Congzhengia minquanensis: one gene and its partner. The protein of the gene in region 1 interacts with the protein of each later gene in a pairwise test. Links are inferred from orthologs where the notes say so. Each region holds a gene or a part of one and is shown on either strand. Other genes may lie near its edges.

Evidence for each region.
Region 2: the proteins of rho (region 1) and nusG interact in binary tests that used the Escherichia coli proteins (3 or more experiments, as listed by UniProt). The link is inferred for Congzhengia minquanensis from one-to-one orthologs.

What each region holds. Positions count from the first base shown.
Region 1 is NZ_JACRSU010000001.1:224,351-229,303, forward strand. The notes cover bases 1,117-4,097. They hold rho (transcription termination factor Rho), read right to left. Parts: upstream 3,328-4,097; coding sequence 1,906-3,327; downstream 1,117-1,905. Other genes in these bases: H8698_RS01060 (helix-turn-helix transcriptional regulator), read left to right, coding at 1,117-1,589; H8698_RS01065 (hypothetical protein), read right to left, coding at 1,642-1,788; H8698_RS01075 (branched-chain amino acid aminotransferase), read right to left, coding at 3,489-4,097. Outside these bases: H8698_RS01050 (tRNA (adenine(22)-N(1))-methyltransferase), read right to left, coding at 1-148; H8698_RS01055 (phenylpyruvate tautomerase MIF-related protein), read right to left, coding at 151-495; more of H8698_RS01060, read left to right, coding at 645-1,116; more of H8698_RS01075, read right to left, coding at 4,098-4,550; H8698_RS01080 (CvpA family protein), read right to left, coding at 4,620-4,953. UniProt on the Escherichia coli protein: Facilitates transcription termination by a mechanism that involves Rho binding to the nascent RNA, activation of Rho's RNA-dependent ATPase activity, and release of the mRNA from the DNA template.
Region 2 is NZ_JACRSU010000004.1:62,097-65,935, forward strand. The notes cover bases 1-2,853. They hold nusG (transcription termination/antitermination protein NusG), read right to left. Parts: upstream 1,762-2,853; coding sequence 1,240-1,761; downstream 1-1,239. Other genes in these bases: rplA (50S ribosomal protein L1), read right to left, coding at 1-570; rplK (50S ribosomal protein L11), read right to left, coding at 635-1,060; secE (preprotein translocase subunit SecE), read right to left, coding at 1,850-2,062; rpmG (50S ribosomal protein L33), read right to left, coding at 2,099-2,248; murB (UDP-N-acetylmuramate dehydrogenase), read right to left, coding at 2,501-2,853. Also shown: more of murB, read right to left, coding at 2,854-3,409; hprK (HPr(Ser) kinase/phosphatase), read right to left, coding at 3,437-3,839. UniProt on the Escherichia coli protein: Part of the processive rRNA transcription and antitermination complex (rrnTAC). The complex forms an RNA-chaperone ring around the RNA exit tunnel of RNA polymerase (RNAP).

The sequences.
Region 1 (4,953 bases):
TTGCCACAGCACCCGGGCAAACGCCGTTCTTTACAAGCCAGATGGGAATATAGGCATGGTCTGTCCCCACGTCGGCCACTGTTGCGCCGCAGGAAACAAACCCAGCCGCGGACATGAGCCTGGGCGTCATCATTTTGTTAATATCCATGCTTAAAAGTTGCTTCCGTTCCAACCCCAGTGGGCAACTTCTTCATATTTCACATAGGTGTTTGCGCCGTCGATGCCCAGTTCTTCCTTTAATATATCGCAAATTTGTTTTGTAAGCATTGTTAAATGCTCCCGGTCAGACGTTCCGAACAGCTTCACTTCCACAAAGGCCATAGGTTCGCCGGTTTTTCCTCCGAAATACATGGTGGCGTCTCCTTCAAAGCCCAGCATCAAATGTGCCTCAGACTTTCCGGGAATGGTGGTAATGGCCGTTCCAAACCGTTTTGCAAGAGCGGCTTTTTTCTCCTCTGTAAGCGTCTTCGTTGTCTTTGTCCCAATATATGGCATGTTTATCCACTCCTATTCGATTATCATGAAAACAGTATAGCATAATAAAAAAAAAGTGTCAATAAAGTTAAAATACTGTTTACATTTCGGCAATTTTATTGTATAATAAAACAAATTTCATTAATTTTTGTTGGAAAGGTGTGTTCTCTATGCCAAACAGCGACCAGCTTCCCCGCGCGTGGGACGAATTGGTAGAAAAACTAACCTATATGCCGGCCATAGTGAAAACAATTGAAAAAATTCACGACACCAACTGGTCGATGACTGCAAACCGCCACGACCATTTTGAAATGGTTTATATAAAAAAAGGGACTGCTGTTTTTCAAATTGAGGGGATCGATGTCAGCATGACGCCGCACTCCATTGTCATTATCAAGCCCGGCAGGTCGCATAAGTTTGTGGTGAAATCCGACGTGTGCGAGTTCATTGTGCTGAGCTTTACCTTTAAAACCCAGAAAAATGAGCTTGACAGCCACGTGTCGCTTACGGATTTTATTGAATATATTGAAGATGAGGCCACCGGCGATTACCTGCATTTAACGCTGTCTAAGAAAAACGACATTGTTCACGTAATGAACCGAATTTTAAGGGAGCGCATGAAATATCAGGTGTGGGGCGATTTTTTAAGCTGTTTGTTAATTATTGAGCTGTTTGTGCTCCTTTCCCGTACTCTTAAGCAGGAGTGGGAACAGAGTGCAAAAAACCGTAATTTGAAACTTCACGAGCTGTTAGGCATTGCAAAGGAATATATCGACAACAACTACGACAAGGATTTGACGTTAACTCAAGTTGCCAAATATATTTATCTTTCCGACAGTTATTTTGCGCATTCTTTTAAAGATAAATTCGGAATCAGCCCCAAAAGTTATATTTTAAAGGTGCGCATTGAGGCAGCAAAGGAATATTTGCAGAATACCGACGTAAAAGTGGCGGACGTTGCAAAAATGGTTGGGTTTTCCAGCCAGCAGCGGTTTAATGATATTTTCAGAAAGCACGAGAACGTAACGCCGCTGTCTTATCGTCAAAAGTGTAAGATTGACCGTTTAAACGTAAGCGACTATCAAAACCGCATTCCGCCGAAAGACGCCGAATAGCAAGAAAAAAGCCGCCCTATAAAAAGGGCGGCTTTTTTGAACTTCTCTAAAATTAGAACTGTTCCCTATTCTGATTTTTGTTCTGATTTTGATTGTTCTGGTTTCTGTTTTGGTTGTTGTTCTGGTTATTTTGGTTCTGATTCTGGTTCTGGTTATTCTGGTTTCTGTTTTGGTTGTTGTTCTGATTCTGATTGTTCATTTTTTTCCTCCCAAAGCTTGGTTAAAGTATTATTTGAGCACACTTTTGCGCTCAATACTATTATGCAAAATACGCTTTGGAATTATACGAAAAAATTTTTTAAATCAAATTATTTTGTCAAAACCTGTTTTTCCTGCCCCGGTCGTACGACCGCAAAATCAGCTCCACAAACTCCTCGTTATCCTTTGTACGGATTAAGTTGTTAATCAGCTGTTCCGTCACGTCCTGGGTAGTTTGACTGGAAAGCTCCCGGCGAACGGCCCAAACCGCCTCAAGTTCCTTTGGCGTTTGCAGCAGTTCTTCTTTTCTTGTGCCGGATTTGTTGATGTCAATGGCAGGGAAAATCCGTTTTTCCTGAAGCTTTCTGTCTAAGTGCAGCTCCATATTGCCCGTACCCTTAAACTCTTCAAAAATCACGTCGTCCATGCGGCTGCCCGTTTCAATCAGCGCGGTAGCCAAAATGGTGAGGCTGCCGCCGTTTTCAATATTTCTTGCCGCGCCGAAAAACTTTTTCGGTTTGTGCAGGGCACTGGGGTCAAGCCCGCCTGAGAGCGTTCTGCCCGAGGGAGGCACAGTTAAGTTATATGCCCGGGCAAGCCTGGTAATAGAGTCTAACAGCACAACAACGTCCTTATTCTGCTCCACCAGACGCTGGGCGCGTTCTAACACAATTTCGGCCACCTTTGCATGGTGTTCCGGCACCTGGTCGAAGGTGGAATATACCACGTCGCCGGAAATCGACCGCTTCATGTCTGTCACTTCCTCAGGTCGCTCGTCAATTAAAAGCACAATCAACGTAATTTCCGGATGGTTTGCTTCAATGTTGTTGGCAATATTTTTTAAAAGCGTTGTTTTACCGGCTTTCGGCGGTGCAACAATTAAGCCCCTCTGCCCTTTTCCTATGGGGGCTATTAAATCCACCAGCCGCATGGCATAGTCCCTCTGGTTGTTTTCCAGCCGGATTCGCTCTGTGGGAAAAATGGGTGTTAAATATTCAAAAGGCTTGCGGCGAATTGCTTTGTCAGGTGTGTCGTCGTTCACATGCTGCACAAAAATCAGCGCCGGAAACTTTTCCTCCTCTTTCGGCAGGCGGGCAATACCCGTCACCTTGTCGCCGGTTTTTAAGTTAAACCGGCGGATTTGCGTAGGCGAAACGTAAACGTCTTTCGGCGTAGAAAGGTAGTTTTCCCCGCGCAGAAAGCCAAATCCATTGTCCGGCAGCACCTCTAAAATCCCGCCTACGATATTGTCGGAGCCGGAAACAGTGAGCTCCGGGCGCTTTTGCCCGGCCTTTTTAGCAGGTGCCTTGTTTTCCTGTTTTACTGCACCATTTTGTTCGGTTTTTGAGGCTTCCGCAGTGACTGTTGTTTCCGCCGTTTTCTCAACCGCTTTTACCTCCGATTCAGCAGAAGGGCAGGCTTTTGGCGTTTCCGAAATGGCCGCAATCAGCTCGTCCTTTTTATATTTGGTAATACTTTTTATGCCAATTGCTTTTGCGATTTCACGCAAATCCTGTAATTTTTTATTTGATAAATCCATAAAATTCCTCCGATATGAAGTTTAAAATAAACGAAAAGCGGGATAGTAGCTCATGCTAAGAAAAGAAAATTTAAGATAAAGTTTGACAATAACAAATTCAGAAGCAAAATAACGGTTTCCGCAGCGCTAAACGCTGCGGAACACACATTTATCGTTTAAGCTTAAATTTTATAGGTGAAATTATATTTGTCTTCAATTGCGCCTTTCTGCATTCCGGTGATGGTGTCATACAACATTTGCGAAACCTCTCCGATTTCGTTGTTGTTAATCACCATTTTCTCGCCCTTATAGCAAAGCTCGCCCACAGGAGAAATGACAGCGGCGGTTCCGGTGCCGAACACCTCTTCTAACTTGCCGTTTTTATAAGCCTCGTGAACCTCGTCAATAGAAATTTTGCGTTCCGTAACCTTGTAGCCGCTTCCCCTTAACACCTCGATTACCGAGTCCCGGGTAATGCCGCCTAAAATGCTGCCGTTTAAAACAGGTGTTACAACTTCGCCGCCGATTTTAAAGAAAATGTTCATCGCGCCAACTTCTTCCACATACTTTTGCTCCACACCGTCCAGCCAGAGCACCTGGGAATACCCTTTCTTTTCTGCAACTTCCTGGGCCTTTAAGCTGGCAGCGTAGTTGCCGGCTGTTTTCGCCGCGCCGATACCGCCGCGCACTGCACGGACATATTCGCTCTCAACCCAAATTTTAACAGGAGAAAGTCCGCCGGCATAGTAAGAACCCACAGGGCTTAAGATAACAATGAATTTATATGTATGGGACGGGTGAACGCCCAGCGCGTTGTCTGTTCCGAACACAAAGGGGCGGATGTAGAGAGATGTTCCCTCGCCCTCGGGAATCCAGTCTTTGTCCAGGAGAACAAGCTGGCGAATTGCGTCAACGGCAAAATCTTCATCAATCTGCGGAATACAAAGCCTGTCGTTCGACCGGTTCATGCGCTTCATATTTTCATACGGCCGATATAAAAGCACGCCGCCGTCAGCGCCTTTGTAAGCTTTTAAGCCTTCAAAAATAGACTGTCCGTAATGAAACACCATACAGGAGGGCTCAAACTCAAACGGGCCGTAAGGAATAATTCTTGCGTCGTGCCAGCCCTTTTCCACACTATAGTCCATAACGAACATGTGGTCTGTAAAATATTTTCCGAAACCTAAGGCGTTTGCAGCCGGTTTCTCTTTCGGTGTTGTTGTTTTCACAATTTTAATTTCCATTTTAAAGCCTCCATATTTTTTTATCTGTTATTCATTATACCTCTGTTGAATTTCATTGTCAAACAGGAATTAGCCTTTATAGATAAAATCCAAAAGAACATTATCATTATACATCACTTTAGCAAATTCCGAGTATTTTATTGCACGGGAAAGAGCCCCGTCCGGTGCCATAGATGCAGCAAATGTCACAAAAGCCAGCAGCACATAAACGAAAAGCAAACCGCGAAACAAACCAAACAACGCTCCCAAAAGAGAGTCTCCCCAGCCAATGATAGGGAGCTTGTGAATGAGCCCCGCCGCACCGGCGACAATCATCAGCAGAAACCGCGCCAGCACAAACACGCAGAGCATGCTGACAAGCTTTACAACAGATGATGCAACCGTGTCTGCAACAGAAGACGCA
Region 2 (3,839 bases), on another replicon or contig:
GTTAAAGTTTTCGCAAAGCTTTTCTTTGCCAAACGAAACCTTACCCACCGGGCAGTGGATGATGTTGGTTTTGTCCAAACGGTATTCCACTTTACCGGATTTAATCTCGTTAACGGCCTTTGTAACGTCCATTGTAACCGTGCCGGCTTTCGGGCTGGGCATTAAGCCTTTCGGGCCCAAAACCTTACCTAAACGGCCTACAACGCCCATCATATCGGGTGTTGCAACAACAACGTCGTAATCAAACCAGTTCTCGTTCTGAATTCTGGGAATCAGTTCCTCAGCGCCTACAAAGTCTGCGCCTGCGGCCTGTGCCTCGTCAGCTTTCTCACCTTTGGCAAACACCAAAACACGGGCAACCTTACCTGTGCCGTGAGGCAAAACAATGGCGCCGCGAACCTGCTGGTCTGCGTGTCTTGAGTCAACGCCCAAACGAACGTGAACCTCAACGGTTTCGTCAAATTTTGCTTTAGAAGCTTTTACAACCAGGTCCAAAGCTTCGTCAGAGTCATAGAGCTTTGATTTTTCGATGAGCTTCGCGCTCTCTTTATAATTTTTTCCTCTAAACATTCTGTTTCCTCCTTCTGTGGTCAAACAAGCGAATGTTCGCTCTCCCACTTAATTAAAAATCGAATTAGTCTTCGACAGTAATGCCCATGCTTCTTGCAGTTCCTGCAATCATGCTCATGGCAGCTTCAATGGATGCTGCGTTTAAGTCAGGCATTTTCTGTTCAGCAATCTGTTTTACAGCGTCTTTGCTGACCGTAGCAACCTTTGTTTTGTTGGGCGTACCCGAAGCCTTGTCGATTTTAGCGGCTTTCTTTAACAGTACAGCCGCCGGGGGAGTTTTTGTGATGAATGTGAAAGACCTGTCAGCATAAACTGTGATAACAACAGGGATAATTAATCCTGCGTCCTTTGCTGTTTTTTCATTAAACTCCTTCGTGAACTGAACGATGTTTACACCGTGCTGACCCAAAGCAGGACCAACCGGGGGAGCCGGAGTAGCTTTGCCTGCCGGAATCTGCAGCTTGATGTAACCTGTGATTTTCTGTGCCATTTTGTGCACCTCCTCTTTAACAAATGTGGTAATGGCGAACAGGATTTTTAAATTTCCCGTCCTCCCACACGCGGAAAACCCCGCGCAGGGCAGCAAATATACTGCCCGAAAAGGCATTTGCCCGAAAGCAGACCGCCTTTATAAAAGCCGGCGGAAGCCCGCCTGCGTTTTTAACAACATTAGTTTAACACTTCAATTTGTGAAAAGTCAAGTTCAACTGGCGTTTCGCGGCCGAACATGGAAACGATAACGCGAACGGTTTGTTTTTCGGTGTTAATTTCGTCCACCACGCCAACAAAGTCGGCAAATGCACCGTCGGTAACGCGGACAGACGAGCCTGCGCTGAAATTAACCTCAACAACCCTGCGTTCAATTCCCATGGAATGAACCTCTTCCTCGGTTAAAGGAACGGGTTTCGAGCCGGGGCCAACAAACCCCGTAACGCCGCGTGTGTTGCGGATTACATACCAGCTGTCGTCTGTCATAATCATTTTCACCATGACATAGCCGGGCAAGAGCTTTCTTTGCACAACCTTTTGTTCGTTGCCCTTCTGCTCCACAACCTCTTCCATCGGAACCTGCACCTCTAAAATCAAATCCTGTAGGCCGCGGTTTTCAATGGTTTTTTCCAAATCCGTCTGAACTTTTTTTTCATATCCTGAAAATGTATGAATAACATACCATTTTGCGTCTTCAGCCATATTTGTCCAAAAGAAGCAAAGCCTCTTTTTGCCTCCTTTTCCCATGCGCTTTTTTCTTCACAGCGTCATGTGTTATTAAAACAGCTGTCTACTTCATAAATGAGAGCAGATACGTGAACCCGAGGTCAATTAAAGAAATAAATACGCCCAGCAAAATAATGAATGTAATTACAACGCCGGTGTTATTTCTAACTTGTTTAAAGCTTGGCCAAACGATTTTTTTGAATTCAGACTTCATTTCACGAAAATAGGTTGCAACTTTGCCGGGGCCCTTTTTTGCTTTCTGTGTAGCTTCTGCCATATCGTTCACATCCTTACAATTAGTTTAAACGGAAACCTATTTTGTTTCCCTGTGCAGCGTGTGCTTTTTGCAGAATCTGCAGTATTTGTTAAGCTCCAGTCTGTCGGGTGTATTCTTTTTTTCCTTCATGGTGTCGTAATTTCTCTGTTTGCACTCTGAACATGCAAGAGTAATTCTTGTTCTCATATGGAACGCCTCCTAAGCATTTTTGTTATTCTGATCCGTTATAGGTGTTTTTTTTTGTGAGCAAAAAAAAAAAAGAACCTATCCACTTCAAGCACCCTATACTATACCATAAACACAGGTTTAAGTCAAGTGTTTTTTTGCAAAAAACCAGATATTTTTGCGCTTTTCCAGGTGTTGTGGCAAGTTGCAGGCCGCCTTCAAGATGTTGTGTGGAAGCCGTGCGGAATTAAATAAAATTCCGCACGGAATTCTCTATCTTCCAATCACTTTTACTTCCGGCTCCAGCGTCACACCAAACTTTGAAAACACAGTTTCCTGCACTTTTGCAATCAGCCGCACCACATCTTCACAGGTTGCGCCGCCGTTGTTCACAATAAAGCCCGCATGCTTTTCTGAAACACCTGCGCCGCCTACGCCTGCTCCTTTCAGTCCCGCGTCTTCAATGAGCTTCGCGGCAAAAAAGCCCTCCGGCCGCTTGAAGGTGCTGCCGGCGCTGGGTTTTTCCAGCGGCTGTTTCTCTTTCCTTCGGGCGTTTAAATCCCGCATGGAAGCCAAAATCTCGTCCGGATTTTTAGGCGACAGGCTCATTTTGGCAGACAGAATGAATTTTCCGCCGGCGGAAAACACGCTGTGCCGGTAAGAAAAATCGTGCTCGCTGCGGGAAACGGTTTGCATATCGCCGTTTTCATCTAAAAACCTTGTCTGAGTCACAACATCTTTCATTTCCCCGCCATAGGCCCCGGCGTTCATAAAGACAGCGCCGCCTAAGCTGCCCGGAATTCCCGAGGCAAACTCCAGCCCGGAAAGAGCGGCCCGCTGCGCGGTTTTTGCAAGCTTTGCCAAGGATGTAGCCGCGCCGGCTTCCAGTTCGGTGCCGGAAGCCTTGGCATAGTCAAACGCGCCGGACAGCCGGAACACCACGCCGTCAATCCCAGCGTCGCTGACCAAAAGGTTGGAGCCTGCGCCAATCAGCAGAAACGGCACGTTTTTGCTCCTGCACAGCTTTACAAGGCGGGAAAATGCTTCCTCCCCCGCCGGTTCCACAAATAGGTCCGCCGGACCGCCGATTTGAAAGGTGGTATATCGGGACATAGGAACGTTTCGTTCCACATTTACCGGCTGAATTGCCAAAACTTCCTGAACAAACGATTCTGTGACCATAAAAAATTCCTTTCTATGTTATATAACTTATACGCCCATCTGGTCTAAAAGCCTGTCGTTTAATTCCTGTGCGGCGTTATAGCCCATTTTGCGCTGCCTCTGGTTCATGGCGGCAACCTCCACGATAATGGCCAGGTTCCGGCCGGGCTTAATGGGAATGGTAAGCGACGGCACTTTTATGCCTAAAATATCGGTGTGCTCTGTTTCAATTCCCAGCCTGTCATAGGCTTTGCCGTTCTGCCAGTTTTCCAGGTTAATGACCAAATCAATGTTTTCCGTATCTTTTACAGAACCCATACCAAAAATACGCTTTACATCCACAATTCCTATGCCGCGAAGCTCAATAAAATGCCTGATAATTTCTGGTGCGCTGCCCACCAGCGATTTGTTCGACACCCGTTTAATTTCCACCGCGTCGTCGGCAACCAGC